One region of the Bradyrhizobium sp. UFLA06-06 genome, then DNA from elsewhere that is predicted to be linked to it. Evidence: riboswitches for the same ligand, from Rfam matches in the RefSeq annotation. Region 1 holds a riboswitch; each other region holds the start of a gene.
What was found. Region 1 has a riboswitch for cobalamin ahead of IF803_RS01245 (DUF1636 family protein). Riboswitches for the same ligand answer to the same signal wherever they lie in the genome.

Region 1 (4,176 bases):
GCGGCTGAGATCGTCCTGCAGTTGTTGCGGAAGGCCGGAAAGCGCGGCGCGATAGTCGGCGACCTTCCACGTCAAATTCCTGCGCAAAAGAATGTCGCCCAGCGACTCCACCGGCTCAAGGTCAAATCCCGCGGCCGCGAGATCTGTCAGCAACGCCTCGACCGAGGCAAGCGCATCGAGGCCGACGGCATGCGCGATCTGATGCGGACGGCCCGGATAGTTCGAGAGCACCAGCGCAAGCCGCTTCTCCTGTTCCGGCTTGCCGGCAAGCCGATGCCAGGCGGCCACGCGTGCGGCAATTGCAGCGACGCGCTCGGCATCCGGCCGATGCGCAAGATGCGCGAATTGCAGCTCGGGATCGCGCTCACCAGGCGATTTGAAGCTCACGACGCCTGTGAACAGGCGGCCGTCGACCTCCGGCAGCACCACATGCATCGCGAGATCGCCAGGCGACAGACCGCGCAGCGATCCGGCCCAATCCTCGCGCCGCGCGGTCGACAAAGCGACCTGGAACACCGGGCACGATGCAGCGTCGAACGGCGTCGTGCCGTCGTCGCCGGCCGCGGAGAACGCGGTCGCATTGACGATGGCCGCTGGAGCGCATTGCGCAAACTGAACGCGCAGCCAATCGGACACGCCCGCCGCCTTCAACGAAGTGACGAACACGCCATGAGCATCAAAGCCCCTCTCACGCAATGCATCGATCAGTGCATCGACCGGCGCCGTGTCACCGGCCGCGAGATAAGAACGATAAAACGTCACCAGCACGCGCGCCCGGCCGTCCGGTGCCGGCAACGCCGCGATGGCACCGCGCCGGGGATCGTAGACGCCGATCTCGGGAAGATCGATCTCGCCGACCACAGGCCCGGCATAGAGTCCGGACGCCAGCGCCAGTTGCGCGATCACGGCCTGCGCGGCAACCGGGCCGCCCTTGTCGCACAGCACCTTGAGACGGCGCAGCGTCGAGACCGGCAAGGTCGAGAATTCATCCAGCCGCAGATCGTCGCGGCCATCGGCCGGCAGCACCACCAGGGCGATGCCGCGCTCCTTCGCCAGCCGATGCACCGCGGCCAGCCCGTACGACCAATAGGGCTCGCCGCCGATCAGCCGCACCAGAATGCCGCGGGCGTGCGAGAGCGTCCGCTCGATATAGGTATCCACCGACAGCGGATGGCGCAGCTCCGCGAGATTGCCGAGCCGCAGCGACGGCAACGCAGCGCGGCCGCGCCGCCAGCCGGCCGCGAAGGCAGCAAGATCGCTGTCGGAAAACGACAACACCACGAGATCGGCCGGATCCTGGCCGAGGTCCCTTGGCGTCGCGGTCTCCTCAAGGCCGCGGCTCTCGCGGAAGACGACGTGCATCAAACACCAAGCCGTGCCCTGATCGCGGCTTCGTCGATGTCGGCATGTTCGCCGATCACGACAAGCTTCGACTGCCGCGCCCGGGCGCCCCAGGGCATGTCGAACTGATGCCGCACCCGCTCGCCGACCGATTGCACCAGCAGCCGCATCGGCTTGCCTTCGACCGCGATATAGCCCTTGGCGCGCAGCACATTCTGCTCGCGCGCCAGTCCCTTGATCGAGGCGACCAGCGCGTCGACATCCGAAACTTCCGGAAGATCGATCACGACGGAATTGAAATCGTCGTGCTCGTGTTCCTCCTCGCCATCGTGATGCGACGGCCGCGACGCGAGATCGTTCTCCGCCGCCGCTTCGAGCCCGAGGATCACGCGCGCGTCGATCGTGCCGTCGACGACGGGCAGCATCGGCACCTCGCGCGGCATCTCGGCCGCGATCACCTCTTTCGCTGCCTTGATCCCCTCCGCCCCGGCGAGATCCGCCTTGGTCAGCAGCACGATATCGGCACAGGCGATCTGGTCCTCGAACACTTCCGACAGCGGCGTCTCGTGGTCGAGATTGTCGTCCGCTGCGCGCTGCGCATCCACCGCGGCCGGGTCAGGCGCAAAACGGCCGGCCGCAACGGCCTCGGCGTCGGCGAGCGCGATCACGCCGTCGACCGTGATCCGCGAGCGGATCTCCGGCCAGTCGAACGCTTTCAGCAGCGGCTTCGGCAGGGCGAGCCCTGAGGTCTCGATCACGATGTGATCGGGCTTCACGTTCCGCGCCAGCAACTGCTCCATCGCCGGGATGAAATCGTCGGCGACGGTGCAGCAAATGCAGCCATTGGCGAGCTCGACGATGTTCTCGGCCGGACAATTGGCGTCGGCGCACGACTTCAGGATGTCGCCGTCGACGCCTTCGCTGCCGAATTCGTTGACCAGCACCGCGAGCTTCTTGCCGTTGGCATTGCGGATCAGATGCTGGATCAGCGTCGTCTTGCCGGAGCCGAGAAAGCCGGTCACGACCGTGACAGGAATTTTGGCGAGCGTGGTCATTCTGCGGCCTCCGGCACGACGGGAAGAGGTGGAATGCGGGCGAGCGATTGCTTGCGGAAGATTTCCGGACGGCTGCGCCACGGCACGATGCCGTCGGGCGCCGCCGCATAGGCGGAGGCACCGGCGATCACATCCGCGGCATTATCGGCGGACAGTCGGCCGTAGACATAGGACCATCGCCCCGGCGCGCTGAGCGCGACCGAGCAACCCTGGCTGCAGGCCGACAGGCATGCGACGGGAACCAGATTGACGTCATCGGGCACGCCGGCCTCGACAAGCGCGGCATGCAGGCGCGCACCGGGCGCGAGCTCACCTTCCGCCGGCGTCTGGCCGGCGCGGCAGGTGATGCAGACATGAAGTGTAACGCTCATCGCCCTTCCTGGATTGACAGCGGGAAGCGATGAGGCACACGAACCGATTTTGGACAGGTTCGTTCCCCGTCGCGGAACACCCCGTCCGCCGGTTTCACAACATGCTGCGTTGGCAGGTCTCCCGGCTTGCGGAGCAGGTTTTACCCTTCGATGCCCACCTTCCCGACTCCGTATGGAATCAGTGGCTTGGGCATCTCTCCGGTCACGGTCGCGGGGGCGGCTGCGCTTCGGGCGAACCTTGCGGTCATCTCCCTATCGCATTCCCTGTTCGCCTGTCGTAGGACAGGAACCAACGCGGACGCACCATTCGTCCAAGCCTCGCACTTGTCAAGCCGAAGGAACGTGATGACTTCTGATGGAAACGACGCTGAAGACGCCGCCGTCGGCACCGATTCTTCGCTGGACGCGCGCCATGCGGACAAGATGGCGAAAAAGAAGGCCGCCCGCGACCGCATCATGGCGACCAAGAGCGGCGAAAAGGGCCTGATCATCGTTCATACCGGCGCCGGCAAAGGAAAATCATCCTCCGCGTTCGGTATGATCGTGCGCTGTGTGGCGCACGGCTTCCCCTGCGCCGTGGTGCAGTTCATCAAGGGCGCCTGGGATACCGGCGAGCGCCGCCTGCTCACCGGGCATTTCGGCGATCTCTGTCAATTCCACGCGATGGGCGAAGGCTTTACCTGGGAGACGCAGGATCGCACCCGCGACATCGCGGCAGCGCAAGCGGGCTGGGAAAAGGCCAAGCAGCTGATCGCAGACCCGAGCCTGCGCATGGTCGTGCTCGACGAGATCAACATCGCGCTACGCTACGATTACCTCGCGATCGCCGATGTCGTCGACTTCCTGACAACGTCGAAGCCGCCGATGACCCATGTCGTGCTCACCGGGCGCAATGCCAAGGAGGAATTGATCGAGATTGCCGATCTCGTCACCGAGATGACGCTGGTGAAGCATCCGTTCCGCTCCGGCATCAAGGCCCAGCCAGGCGTCGAGTTCTGACAGACAGCACCATGGCGCGCGCATTGATGATCCAGGGAGCCGGCTCGGACGTGGGCAAGTCGCTCATCGTCGCCGGCCTCGCACGCGCCGCCCGACGGCGCGGCCTGCGCGTGCTGCCGTTCAAGCCGCAGAACATGTCGAACAACGCCGCCGTGACCGTCGACGGCGGCGAGATCGGCCGCGCGCAGGCGTTGCAGGCGCTCGCCGCCGGCGTCGAGCCGCACACCGACATGAACCCGGTGCTACTCAAGCCCGAGACCGATGTCGGCGCCCAGATCATCGTGCACGGTAAACGGATCGCCACCGCACGCGCGCGCGAATATGCCGGCATGAAGTCGTCGCTGATGGGCGCGGTGCTGGAGAGTTTTGCGCGCCTGAAGGCGCGCGCCGATCTGGTGCTGGTCGAGGGC
Region 2 (4,176 bases), on a different contig from region 1:
GTGGCTGAGCCGGTTGTGCGCCAAATCCTGGCAGCGAAAGCTTCGGCAACCGGCCTTAAGCCCGTCGTGCTCGACGTTGGATGTTCATACGGCATCAACGCAGCAGTGCATCGCTTTCCGCTGACCTTCGGGGGCTTGCGTCACCGCTACGCCCGGCGTGAGATGAGGGCGATCAGTTCTGAAACACTGGTGAGTCTCGATCGCAATTTTTATGCAGCCTGGCCTGATGTCGGGTTGGCGCGCTTTATCGGCCTCGACGTGTCGGTACAGGCGATCAGCTATGCAAAGAGTGTTGGCCTCTTGGAGCAGGGCATCGTCGCTGACCTTGAAAAGGAGGCGCTATCGACGGATAGCGCGCGCATTCTCCGCTCCGTGGATGTTATCATGTCAACCGGATGCATCGGCTACGTTACCGAGAAGACGTTCAGCGAGATTCTCGATGCGACAGAGAAGCAACCATGGATCATCTCCTTTGTGCTACGAATGTTCCCATTTGAATCGTTGGCCGAAGCGTTTGCAAAGCGTGGTCTTGTGACAGAACGTCTTACCGGCGCGACGTTTATCCAGCGTCGCTTTCGCGATGCTGAAGAGTTTGAAAGTTGTTTGGCCAGCTTGGCGGCCCTTGGCGTGGATGCGACCGGCCTCGAATCAGAAGGGCTGTTGCATGCGGATCTGATCTTGTCTCGCCCAGAGGCGGATGCGCGGGCCACGCCTCTGGAAGACGTTGTCACCGTCGCCAGCGGCAGGGGACGGCCGATTGGACCCCGTTACGTTCATGTTGAAAGCAACGAGGGCTTGCACGTTGCGCTGGAGCCCTGACAGTTAAGGACCACTGTGCAGCGCGCGAGTCTCTTCGGCGCTGGATCAAGACGTCGAAAAACAAGGCCATTCTGGTCGAAGGCGCGCCAGGGCCAATGTTGTTCGCCGACGATGGATAACGATTCGTCCAGATGCCATTTGTCGCGGCGAGCGCTGCGATTCAGATCGGAGAGCGCCTTGCCGAATTCCCTCTCTGCTGACGCGCGGTTTCATAGATCGCATCAATGCGACACGTGGGTCAGAATTTCCTCGACTATGCGCAAGCTTAACGGAAACTGAAAGGCAGCCCAAGGCATCTCTGCAGCAAGAAGTGACAGCGGCGATAGAGTGGTCCGGGCGGTCGGTATGTTTTTGCCTTCTAAATCTTGATCTCTCCAATTGACGAATCCCGGCGCGTAGACCTATCTATAGTCAGTCACGGTCTTCCGTTCCCCACATCTTGTAGGGTGGAAGCTAAGAGGGAACCCGGTGCGCCAAAACGGCAACTCCGGGGCTGCCCCCGCAACTGTAAGCGGCGAGCGGTTGTCATCATGGTCACTGGCGCGACACAGCGCCGGGAAGGCCGATGGCCGCAGTGACCCGCGAGCCAGGAGACCTGCCGCGACCGAATGAAAGTCCTCGGGCGGGGTGTCCCGGTGGGTCGCTTGCAGCCGGGGACATTTGCCCGGATTCCTCGCAAGTCGTCCGCGCCGGCCCGCGCCCAACATCGCGGGGTTGCCGATGTCGCCGTCTTACAATTTCGATCAGCAGGGTCATCTCATTGAGCCGCCGCATGTGCAGCCGCGCCCAGCGCAGGCAAGGCCTACCCCGCCTGAGTCGGGTCTTGTCTTGCCATCGCCGGCTCCGCTGCCGCGCCCCCTTGCTCCATCGCCAAGGCGGGCCGATCTCAAGCTCGATCGGACGCGCGACGACCTGTTGACGCCGTTCGGCAAGCTGACGGTGACCGACCGTTACCTGCTCGCCGGCGAATTGCTCCAGGACATGTTCGCGCGGGTGTCTTGCGCCTTCGCGGATGATGTTGCGCATGCCCAACGTCTCTATGATGCGATGTCTCGGCTGTGGTTCATGCCGGCCACACCGGTGCTGTCCAACGGCGGCACCACGCGCGGTCTGCCGATCTCATGCTTCCTTAACTCGGTGTCGGACTCGCTCGAAGGCATCGTCGGCACCTGGAACGAGAATGTCTGGCTTGCCTCTAACGGCGGCGGCATCGGCACCTACTGGGGCAACGTTCGCTCGATCGGCGAGAAGGTGAAGGGCGGCGTTACCTCGGGTATCATCCCGTTCATCCACGTCATGGACGGCCTGACATTGGCGATCAGCCAGGGCTCGTTGCGGCGCGGCTCTGCGGCGGTCTATCTCGATATCCACCATCCCGAGATCGAGGAGTTCCTCGAGATTCGCAAGGCGTCCGGCGACTTCAACCGCAAGAGTCTCAACCTGCACCACGGGATCAACGTTACCGACGCGTTCATGCGTGCCGTGGGCGCCGGCACCGCGTTCGCTCTGCGCAGCCCGAGGACCAACGATGTCATCCGCGAGATCGACGCCCGCCAACTGTGGCAACGCATCCTGGAGAACCGGCTGCAGACCGGCGAGCCTTACTTGTTGTTTATTGACACCGTGAACCGGTCGCTCCCCAAGCACCAGCGCGAGCTCGGCCTCAAGGTCTCTACCTCCAACCTGTGCAGCGAAATTACCCTGCCGACCGGCATCGATCATCGCGGCGAGGAGCGCACCGCGGTGTGCTGCCTGTCGTCGCTCAACCTCGAGACCTGGGATCAGTGGAATGAGAAGCCAGGCTTCATCGAGGACGTCATGCGCTTCCTCGACAACGTGCTGACCCACTTCATCACGGTGGCGCCGGACGGCATGAAGCGTGCCCGCTACGCCGCCTTGCGTGAGCGCTCCGTCGGCCTCGGCGTCATGGGCTTCCATTCGTTCCTGCAGGCCAAGGGCATTCCGATGGAAAGTGTCGTGGCCAAGTCGTTCAATCTGAACATGTTCCGGAAAATCCGTCGCGATGCCGACGCGGCATCCGTGACGCTCGCGCGCGAGCGTGGGCCGTGCCCGGATGCACTGGAACGCGGTGTGATGGCGCGCTTCAGCCATAAGATCGCGATCGCGCCAACCGCCTCGATCAGCATCATCTGCGGCGGGACTAGCGCTTGCGTCGAGCCGATCCCGGCCAACATCTACACCCATAAGACCTTGTCCGGTGCCATCTCGGTGCGTAATCCGCATCTCGCCAAGCTGCTGGCCGCCAAGGGCGCAGATACTTCGGCGACCTGGCAGTCGATCATCGCGCACGAGGGTTCAGTCGCCCATCTCGACACCCTGTCGGAACACGAAAAAGCGGTCTTTCGCACCGCCTTCGAAATCGACCAGCGCTGGATCGTCGAGCTTGCCGCCGACCGCGCCGCGTTCATTTGCCAGAGCCAGTCGATTAACCTCTATCTGCCGGCCGACGTCGATAAGTGGGACCTTCACATGCTGCATTGGACGGCATGGAAGCGCGGGGTGAAGAGCCTCTACTACTGCCGTTCAAAATCGATCTCGCGCGCGGCGTTCGCCGGCAACATCGCTGACGGCGACAACGCGGCGCCGCCGCAGCCGCAGCGGCACACTGACTATGAGGAGTGCCTCGCATGTCAGTGATCGATCTCTCATCCGTCGATCCGCGCACACTGATCGGCAAACGGTGCGTCGGCCTCCTCGACTCGACCGGCAGCTATGACGTCGATCGCTACGCCTGGGCTTACGAGTTCTGGAAGCGCCAGCAGCAGACCCATTGGATGGGCGAGGAGGTGCCGCTTGGTGCCGACCTCAAGGATTGGGCATCGGACCGCGTTACCGACAGTGAGCGCGCGCTGCTCACTCAGATCTTCCGTTTCTTCACCCAATCGGACATCGAAGTCGGCGATAACTATCTTAAGCGCTACATCCCGATCTTCCAGCCGCTCACCGTCCAGATGATGATGGCGGCCTTCACTAATATGGAGACGGTCCACATCGACGCCTATGCGCTGCTGCTCAAAACGCTCGGCATGCCCAAGACCGAGTTCGAGGCATTTCGCGGCTATTCCGAGATGCGTGCCAAGGCGGACTACATGCACGAGTTCGGCGTCGACACAGTAGCCGATGTCGCCAGGACCTTGGCGATGTTCGGCGCCTTCACCGAAGGCATGGCGTTGTTCGCGAGCTTCGCGATGCTGCTCAATTTCCCCCGCCACAACAAGATGAACGGCATGGGACAGATCGTAAGCTGGTCGGTTCGCGACGAGAGCCTGCATTGTGAGGGCATTATCAAGCTGTTTCACGAATGGAACCGAGAAACCGGCGCGGTGACGCGCTCCG
Region 3 (4,176 bases), on a different contig from region 1:
GAGAGGTGCAGGAAGTTCGCGGCCGCACCCTGCGCACATCAGACGTCCGCCCACGGCACGATGACGGCTTCGCGCTGAAATTCGGCACGGTAGGCGCTGACCCGGAACACGCTGGCGAGGACGCTCTCCGACAATGCTTCAGCAGGCGCGCCCTGTGCGGCCAGCCGCCCCTCCGCGAGCACCAGCACATGATCGGCAAAGCGCGCCGCGAGCCCGAGATCGTGCGTCACCACGATCACCAGCACGCCGGTGTCGGCGACGTTGCGCAGCTTCTGCATCACGTCGATCTGATGGCGCGGATCGAGCGAGGCGGTCGGCTCGTCGGCGAGGATCACCGGCGCCTCCACCGCGAGCACCCGGGCCAGCGCGACGCGGCTGCGCTCGCCGCCGGAGAGTTCGGTGACGCGGCGATCGCTGAATTCAGTTACGTCGACCGCCTGCATCGCCCGCAGCACCGCCTCCATATCCGTCGGCGACAGCCGCGCCGGATCGGTCGCGCCGTGCGGATAGCGGCCGAGCGCGACAATGTCGCGCGCCGGCAGCGGCCAGTGCACCATGTGCCCCTGCGGCAGATAGGCAAAGCGCTTCGCACGCTCGCGCAGCGGCAGCGACGCCAGCGGATCGCCGCCGATCCGGATCTCGCCGTCGGAGGGAATCAGCCCGGCCAGTGCACGCAGCAGCGTGGTCTTGCCGGCGCCGTTCGGCCCGACCAGCGCGACCAGATGGCCCGATGGCAGCGACAGCGAGATATCGTGCAGCACCTTGCGGCTGCCGAGCGAGGCATTGAGCGCGGCGGCGGAGAGCAGCGTCATGCCACACCTCCGCCGAGCGCGCGGCGTTCGCGCATGATGAGGTAAAGGAAGAACGGCACGCCGATGATCGAGGTCAGCACGCCGACCTTGATGTCCGAGGTCGAGGGGATGATGCGCGCCGCGATATCGGCCGCGAGCAGCAGCGCCGAGCCGGTGAGCGCGCTCGGCACCAAGAGCCGCGCCGGATCGTGACCGATCAGCGGACGCATCAGATGCGGCGCGACGAGGCCGATGAAACCGATCGTGCCGGTGACCGCGACCGCGCCGCCGACGCCGAGCGCTACGCCCGTGATGACGAGTAGCCGCAACCGCCCGACATCGACGCCGAGGCTCTGCGCCGCCTCCTCGCCAAGCGTCAGCGCGCGGAAGGCGTTCGCCTGGCTGAGCAGGATGGCGGCGCCCGCGACGATGAAGGGCAGTGCCAGCGCCACGTGCTGGAAGCTGCGGTCCTCCAGCGAGCCGAGCAGCCAGAACGCGATCTCCAACACCACGAACGGATTGCTCGAGAGATTCATCACCAGCGCCGTCGCCGCCCCCGCAAAGCTCGAGATCGCAAGCCCGGCGAGGATCAGGATCAAGAGCCCGGCATTGCGGCCGGCGATCGCAAGCAGCGCGAACACCGAGCCGAAGGCGGCGATGATCGCCACCACCGGCAGCGCATAGGAGCGCACATCGGCGAGGCCCAGCGCGATCACCAGCACCGCGCCGAAGGCCGCCGATTGCGGCGCGCCGAACAGCGACGGCGAGGCCAGCGGATTACGCAGCAGCCCTTGCAGCGCCGCACCGGACAGCCCGAGAATAGCGCCGATCGCGAATGCCAGGATGGTGCGCGGCAGGCGGATCTCGCGCACGATCACCTGCGCCACATCGCTGCCGCCGCCGAACAGCGCCTCGATCACCGCAAGCGGCGACAGCCGCACCGGCCCGATGCCGAGCGAGATCAGCAGCAGCAGGACCACGAGCGCGAGCAGCGCCGCGGTGGCGCCCCACCGGCGTCGCGCCGCGACCTCGGCCGCCAAGGCAAAATCCTGCACGCTCATTGAATCCATGCTCTTACAGCGATCGCCGTGGCAGACAAGCGACACTCGACAAAAACCGTGGCCGCCCGGCCGCCGCCCGACTTCGGCCGGATTGACTTTGCTGCCCGGCCGAACCCTAGATGAACATGACGGTTCTTTCATGAGATGAAAAGGGAATGCGGTACGGGGAAACTTCCCCAACGCCGCGGCTGCCCCCGCAACTGTATGCGGTGAATCCTTCGTCACAGGCCACTGGGAATCTCGGTCCTGGGAAGGCGACGAAGGGTAACGACCCGCGAGCCAGGAGACCTGCCGTCAGCCGTGGTCACACGCGAGGATGCCGGTCGGGGAGTACAGGCATGAGCTTCACCTGATGCCGTGAGCACGATGGTGAGACTGGTTCGCGGTGACGTGCCACTGACGTTGCCGAGGCCTCGCTTATGTTCTCCTTCTCTCTCGATCGGCGACACCGCGCGCTTCTGCTCGCGTCGACGATGATCGCGCCGGCAATCCTTGTCCCCGCCGCGCGGGCGCAGCAGGCGCCCGCTCCCGATCAGCTGCCGGCGATCGAAGTCACCAAGCCGGGCGACCAGAACGTCACGCGCGCCAGGCCGGCCGCCGACGAAGCGCCGGCGCCGCGCCGCCCGGCGCCGGGCACCACGCAGAGTAACAATGCGGGCAGCGGCAGCGGATCTGGCACGACAGCGACCGGCGTGGCCACCGGAACGGGTGGCACCGGCGGCGGCCGCCAGTTCGCCGGCATTGTCGGCGCCTCCTCGGCCGTGATCACCGCCGACGACATCGCGCATTCGCCGGTGCAGTCGTTGCCGGAGATCCTCGCGCAGGTGCCGGGCGTGCAGCTGCAAACGCCCTATGGCGGGCCGAACGGCGCCAAGACCTCGGTCGACCTGCGCGGTTTCGGCGCATTCGCGACCGACAACACGCTGTTCCTGCTCAACGGCCGCCGCCTTAACGACGTCGACAAGGCCGGCTTCGACCTCACCACGATTCCGCTCGATTCGATCGAGCGGATCGAGATCACGCGCGGCAACAGCGGCGCCGTGCTCTACGGCGACAACGCGGTGGGCGGCGTGGTCAACATCATCACCAAGACCGGCGTCGGCGGCCCGCCGACGACGATGCGGGCCGAGGCCGGAGTCGGCTCGTTCAACACCCGCATGGCCGCGGTCTCCGCGGCGCTCAATTCCGGACCGTGGTCCTCCTCGTTCTACGGCAACGGCATCAAGTCCGACGGCTACCGCGTCAACAATGCGCTCGACCAGCGCAACGCCGTCGGCAACATCAACTACACCACGCCTGATCTCACCGCCTTCCTCACCGTCGCCGGCAGCGACCAGAAGCTCGGCCTGCCCGGCGGTCGGCTGGTCGATCCGTCGATCGGCGTCAACGAGCTGCTCATCGATCGCCGCGGCGCCGCGACGCCCTTCGACTATGCCAACCAGCAAACCGCCAGCGTCACGGCCGGCTTCACCAGGACGCTGATCAACGGCGTCGACCTCATCGTCGACGGCGGCTGGCGGCAGCGCGAGACGCAGAGCGGCTTCTTCGGCAAGGTGCCGACCATCAGCTTCGCTTCGACCTACAATGACGCCGCGCTGCAGACCTGGTCGCTGACGCCGCGGCTCAGCGTCAAGAATGTGATGCTGGGGATGCCGTCGACGATCCTGACCGGCATCGACTATTACGATTCGACCTTCCGCGAGTCGCGCGGCGCCTATCAGGGCGTCGACCCGTTCCACATCTACAATATCGAGCAGCAGTCCGTGGCCGGCTACTGGCAGCACACGATCGGCGTGCTGCCGACGACGGACTTCTCCTACGGCGCGCGTGTGCAGAACACCAGCGTCTCGGCGCGCGATCGCTACGACCCGAACGCGCCGTTCGCGTTCGACGCGCAGGCGGCACCGCTCGACAGCAACGAGACGCAATACGCGCTGCATGTCGGCGTCGAGCATCGCCTGACCGACACCTTCTCGGTGTTCGGCCGCGCGGCACGCGCATTCCGCACGCCTGATGTCGACGAACGCGTCGCGTCGGGTCCGTCATTCGACCCGCTGACCTTCGCCCCGATCCCGCAGACCTTCCAGCTCAAGACCCAGACCTCGCAGGACGTCGAGGGCGGCTTTCGCGTCAGGACCAACCGCTTCCAGGTCCAGACCAGCGTCTATCTGATGGATCTCGAGAACGAGATCCATTTCAATCCGGTGCTGTTCTACAACACCAACCTCGACCCCACCCGCCGCTATGGCTCGGAGACCAGCGCGGCGCTCAAGGTCAGCGACAGCGTCACCCTGCGCGGCGGCATGGCGATCACCCGCGCGGTG
Region 4 (4,176 bases), on a different contig from region 1:
CCATTTTCGACCGCGAAGTCTCGATCGAGATGACATCCGCGTCCATTGCAGCAATCGCATCGATGATGTCGTTGAATTCCGAGTAGCACATGTGGGTATGGATCTGGGTTTGATCGGCGACGCCCGATGAGCAGATGCGGAAGCAATCCCCGGCCCACTCGAGATAAGCCGTCCACTCCGATCGGCGCGGCGGCAATCCTTCGCGCAGCGCAGCCTCGTCGATCTGGATCATGGCTGCACCAGCATTTTCGAGATCGCCGACTTCGTCTCGGATCGCGAGCGCAATTTGACGACAGACCTCGGCTCGGGGAATATCATCGCGAACAAACGACCAGTTCAAGATCGTCACTGGTCCGGTCAACATCGCCTTCATCGGCTTCTTGGTTAGCGATTGCGCGTACCGCCACCACCCCACGGTGATCGGCTTCGGCCGTGAGACATCGCCAAACAAGATCGGCGGCCGGACACAGCGCGAGCCATAGGATTGTACCCAGCCATTTTTGGTAAATGCGAAGCCGGCGAGTTGTTCGCCGAAGTACTGCACCATGTCATTGCGCTCAAACTCGCCGTGCACAAGCACGTCGAGGCCAATGTCCTCCTGCCAACGTACGGCACGCGCAGTCTCTTCCTTGAGGAACTCGTCGTATTGTCCGTCGTTCATCGTGCCTCGCGCGTGCGCTGCGCGGGCATTACGAACCTCTGCAGTCTGCGGAAACGATCCGATCGTCGTTGTCGGAAACGCCGGTAGTTTGAAGCGCTTGCGCTGGATCTCGGCACGGCTGGCAAATGGACTGGCGCGCCGGCGCGTGGCCTGGTTGATCGCTCTCATCCGGATGGCGACATCGGCATCTCGGATCTTTGGCGAAGTCCCACGATCGGTGGTGACGCGCTCCGACTGCGCAAGAGCGCCAGCAACATCCTGATCGCCTGCAAGAGCGCGCGCCAAGGTCGCAAGCTCGCGAATCTTCTGAACGGAGAATGCTAGCCAACCCTTGATGTCTGAAGCGAGCTCCGTCTCGAGTTCAACATCGACCGGCACGTGAAGCAGCGAACAGGATGGAGCGATTTGTATGCGATCTTTGCCCAGCTTCGCGATAGCGGGATCGAGCCGTTGGCGCAGTGCCGACAAATTCGTCCGCCACACATTGCGGCCGTCTATCGCGCCGAGTGACACGACGAGATCACTTCGCTTGGCGGTAATGATCTGGTCCAATAACGCTGGCGCCCGAACCAGGTCGACGTGCAGCCCGGCGACAGGTAGGCGCAAGGCGGTGGGAAGATTGTCGCCGAGGCCACCGAAATAGCTGGCGACCATGATCTTGATGGCCGGCCCTTCCTTGGCGAGCCGGTCATAGGCATGTAGCAAGGATTGTCTTGATTCCTCATCCAGATCAAGAACCAAGCAGGGCTCGTCGAACTGAACCCAATTTGCCCCGCGTTTGGCCAATTCCTGCAGAACCTCGATATAGACCTGTATCAGGTCATCCAGGAGTGACAGTGGCTGGAACGCAGGATCAGCACTCTTGCCTAGCTTTAGGAATGTGACCGGGCCGATCAGGACAGGGCGAGTCTGAAAGCCAAGGGCCTTGGCTTCCTCATACTCGTCGATAGGCTTGCGAGAGGACAGCCTGAAAGTCTGTCCGCGATGAAATTCCGGGACCATGTAATGGTAGTTGGTGTCGAACCACTTGGTCATCTCCTGCGCGGGTGCGCCATCGCCGCGAGATCCGTGGCCGCAACTCGCACCCCGGCCGTCGTATTGTGAACCGCGTGCCATGGCGAAATACGTCTTGAGGGAAACGGGCTCGGCTTTCGAGGCGTAGACTTCCGGGATGGCGCCGACCATGACACTGGTGTCGAGCACCTGATCGTACAACGAGAAGTCGTTCGACGGAATCACGGTGACACCGAGGGACTTCTGGCGCGCCCAGTTCGCGGCACGTAGGCCGGCTGCGTCCTCAAGCAACTGCTGTTCACTAATTCTTCCGGCCCAATAGCCTTCGAGTGCGACTTTGAGCTCGCGTCTTGGACCGATGCGCGGCGTTCCGAGCGTGGCAACCGGAAGGGAGAGAAGAGACATAGCGCTAACCCCATGTTGGGGGCAAAGGCCATGGCGGACGCAGGCAGGAGAAGTCGCCCGAGCGACGGCTGCTTGGCGCACCACCGGGACACCCCGCCCGTGGATGAATATTTTGTCGGGGCAGGTCTCCTGGCTCGCGGGTCATTGCCGCCGTCCGGCCTTCCCGAAGCCGCGCGGGCTTCAGTGACTTTGTTGGACAGTGGCTCACCGCTCACAGTTGCGGGGGCAGCGCCGGCATTGGCACCGGCTTCCCTCTTAGCTCCGGATCAAACGGAAACCGGAGAACCTCGACGACTTGGATTATCGGCAAGAGAACTCGGCCGTCAACCTCTCAAATTGGTGCTGCGACCTCTCTTACGCGAATGCTCCTCCGAGGCCACGCTTGATCGCGACGTAGAAGCCATCTCCAGTCATAGGATATCGGAATGACCATCTCGGAGACGCATTGGCGTCGGGCGGCGGGTCAGATCTGTGCACGAGACGAATGCGCCCAGCACGAAGAAGCTCACGGCGCCGCGCAAGACGCTTGTCATGCGGCCCGGCTTTTGAACGATTCATCGAGCACGCTTCGATGCGCCCTCCCTTCTCCATTAATAACCATGGATCAGTGGCGAATACGCGCAAGAGGTATTCGCTTAATCCAGCAGCGTGCTCAGCGGACGTGTCGATGTGCGACCAGCCAATCCTGGTAGGCGTCACGCCGACGTTTTGGTGATACTGGCCAAAGCAAGCATATTGAATCACCACAACCAAAAGAGACCCTCGCAATGAAAATGGCTGTTTGGAGCGCCCTCGGCGTCTTTGCTGCTGCCGTCTTTACTGTCGGTCTGTTCGGCTGGATGGCAAGGCCTTTTATGAGCCGCCCCGTCAGACAGATGCTCTCGGAAGTGTTGAGTAGTTCGAGCCGAAGCTAGCAAGACCTGAGGCTTCCCTCTTGCCGGTCGACACGGCTGCGTGGAAGCGCAGCTCCTTGAATGTTGACTGCAATGACGAGCAGGTAGACGACGGCCCCTAACGTTGCGCGAGCGGAGAATGCCACGTCTCGTCCCCTGCTTGATCCGTGAAGTTCCTTAACATCGATTCCAAATCGCCCGCCGCTGAAGGGCGGCTCCGCGTTGGTGTAGGCCGCAAAGTGCCAAGCACAACAGGCTGGGGCGCCCTCGACATTCGTAGTAGCGGCAACGCCCCCGGATCACACGGATCGATGGCGGCATACCTGCTCCCAATTGTCGTCAAGACTCTGGCAGCGAGGCATTCGCCCGCTGTCGAAGATTCAGTGCGTGACAAGAATCATTCACGGAAGTCGTGGCGAATAGGCTGAATGGTAACATTAGAACGTGCGTAGGTCGGTAAGTCGACAAAGACAGCACAAATCTGCCGCGAACTGCCGGTTATTGCCTGGCACGAACAATGCAAGTCCTCATCATGTCCAGGCTTCTCCTCCTGGGCAGGTCCAGCATTGCAAATTGAGGCTTTGGCTGACCACTGAAGTTAGCGGCGCGTGACATCGAGGGACGGCGCCTGCTCGCGCGGGACATCGGCAGGCGCCTGCGTCACGTTGCCGCTAACTTCTTGCGATCTGCGCAAAGCACGCTGAGGAAGACGTGCCGCTTTGGATTGACGTGTGGATGATAACCAGATGAGCCGGAAGCAATGAAGAAAAAGTCTGGAAAGCGCGTGCTTTGGTTCTGTATCGCTCGGTCGCTGATCTGCCTGGCCGGGCTGGCGGCGACGAGCAACAATGTTCGCGCCAACGACCACACGCTTGTCGAAAGGGTCAAGTCAACGTGGCGAGCGCAAGATGGTGAGACTATAGAACAAATCATTTCCAAGGTCTCGAAGGTGGCTCACTTTGTGCCTCGATCGTGGGGAGTCGCTGAAGGAATTGACCGAACAGAGTACGTTTATTTTTCATGGACCAGGCACCCGGACAACAGATCAGACGAACAGTACGCTATCACTTGGAAGATCGCGACTGACGGGACGATTAAACTTGCATCGACATATGCAAAGCCGATTGAATTGGGCTGGCGCGCCTTGGCGCTCTCGTTGATCGCCAGTGAGGTTACAGATGGCGAAAGGGACGCGAATCTTCA

Region 2: it holds a riboswitch for cobalamin, as region 1 does, so the genes downstream of both, IF803_RS31355 (ribonucleoside-diphosphate reductase subunit alpha) here and IF803_RS01245 (DUF1636 family protein) in region 1, are expected to answer to the same signal.
Region 3: it holds a riboswitch for cobalamin, as region 1 does, so the genes downstream of both, IF803_RS29200 (TonB-dependent receptor) here and IF803_RS01245 (DUF1636 family protein) in region 1, are expected to answer to the same signal.
Region 4: it holds a riboswitch for cobalamin, as region 1 does, so the genes downstream of both, metE (5-methyltetrahydropteroyltriglutamate--homocysteine S-methyltransferase) here and IF803_RS01245 (DUF1636 family protein) in region 1, are expected to answer to the same signal.

What each region holds. Positions count from the first base shown of each region.
Region 1 is NZ_JADFUD010000001.1:284,257-288,432, reverse strand. Features, by position in the region: gene cobN (cobaltochelatase subunit CobN) at 1-1,362, opposite strand, end outside; gene cobW (cobalamin biosynthesis protein CobW) at 1,362-2,396, opposite strand; gene IF803_RS01245 (DUF1636 family protein) at 2,393-2,767, opposite strand; cobalamin riboswitch at 2,862-3,076, opposite strand; gene cobO (cob(I)yrinic acid a,c-diamide adenosyltransferase) at 3,113-3,766, shown strand; gene IF803_RS01235 (cobyric acid synthase) at 3,778-4,176, shown strand, end outside.
Region 2 is NZ_JADFUD010000050.1:16,290-20,465, forward strand. Features, by position in the region: gene IF803_RS31350 (hypothetical protein) at 1-819, shown strand, start outside; cobalamin riboswitch at 1,221-1,436, shown strand; gene IF803_RS31355 (ribonucleoside-diphosphate reductase subunit alpha) at 1,648-3,477, shown strand; gene IF803_RS31360 (ribonucleotide-diphosphate reductase subunit beta) at 3,468-4,176, shown strand, end outside.
Region 3 is NZ_JADFUD010000043.1:9,955-14,130, reverse strand. Features, by position in the region: gene IF803_RS29210 (ABC transporter ATP-binding protein) at 39-812, opposite strand; gene IF803_RS29205 (FecCD family ABC transporter permease) at 809-1,852, opposite strand; cobalamin riboswitch at 1,965-2,162, shown strand; gene IF803_RS29200 (TonB-dependent receptor) at 2,272-4,176, shown strand, end outside.
Region 4 is NZ_JADFUD010000047.1:22,063-26,238, reverse strand. Features, by position in the region: gene metE (5-methyltetrahydropteroyltriglutamate--homocysteine S-methyltransferase) at 1-2,080, opposite strand, end outside; cobalamin riboswitch at 2,183-2,385, opposite strand; gene IF803_RS30555 (hypothetical protein) at 3,734-4,176, shown strand, end outside.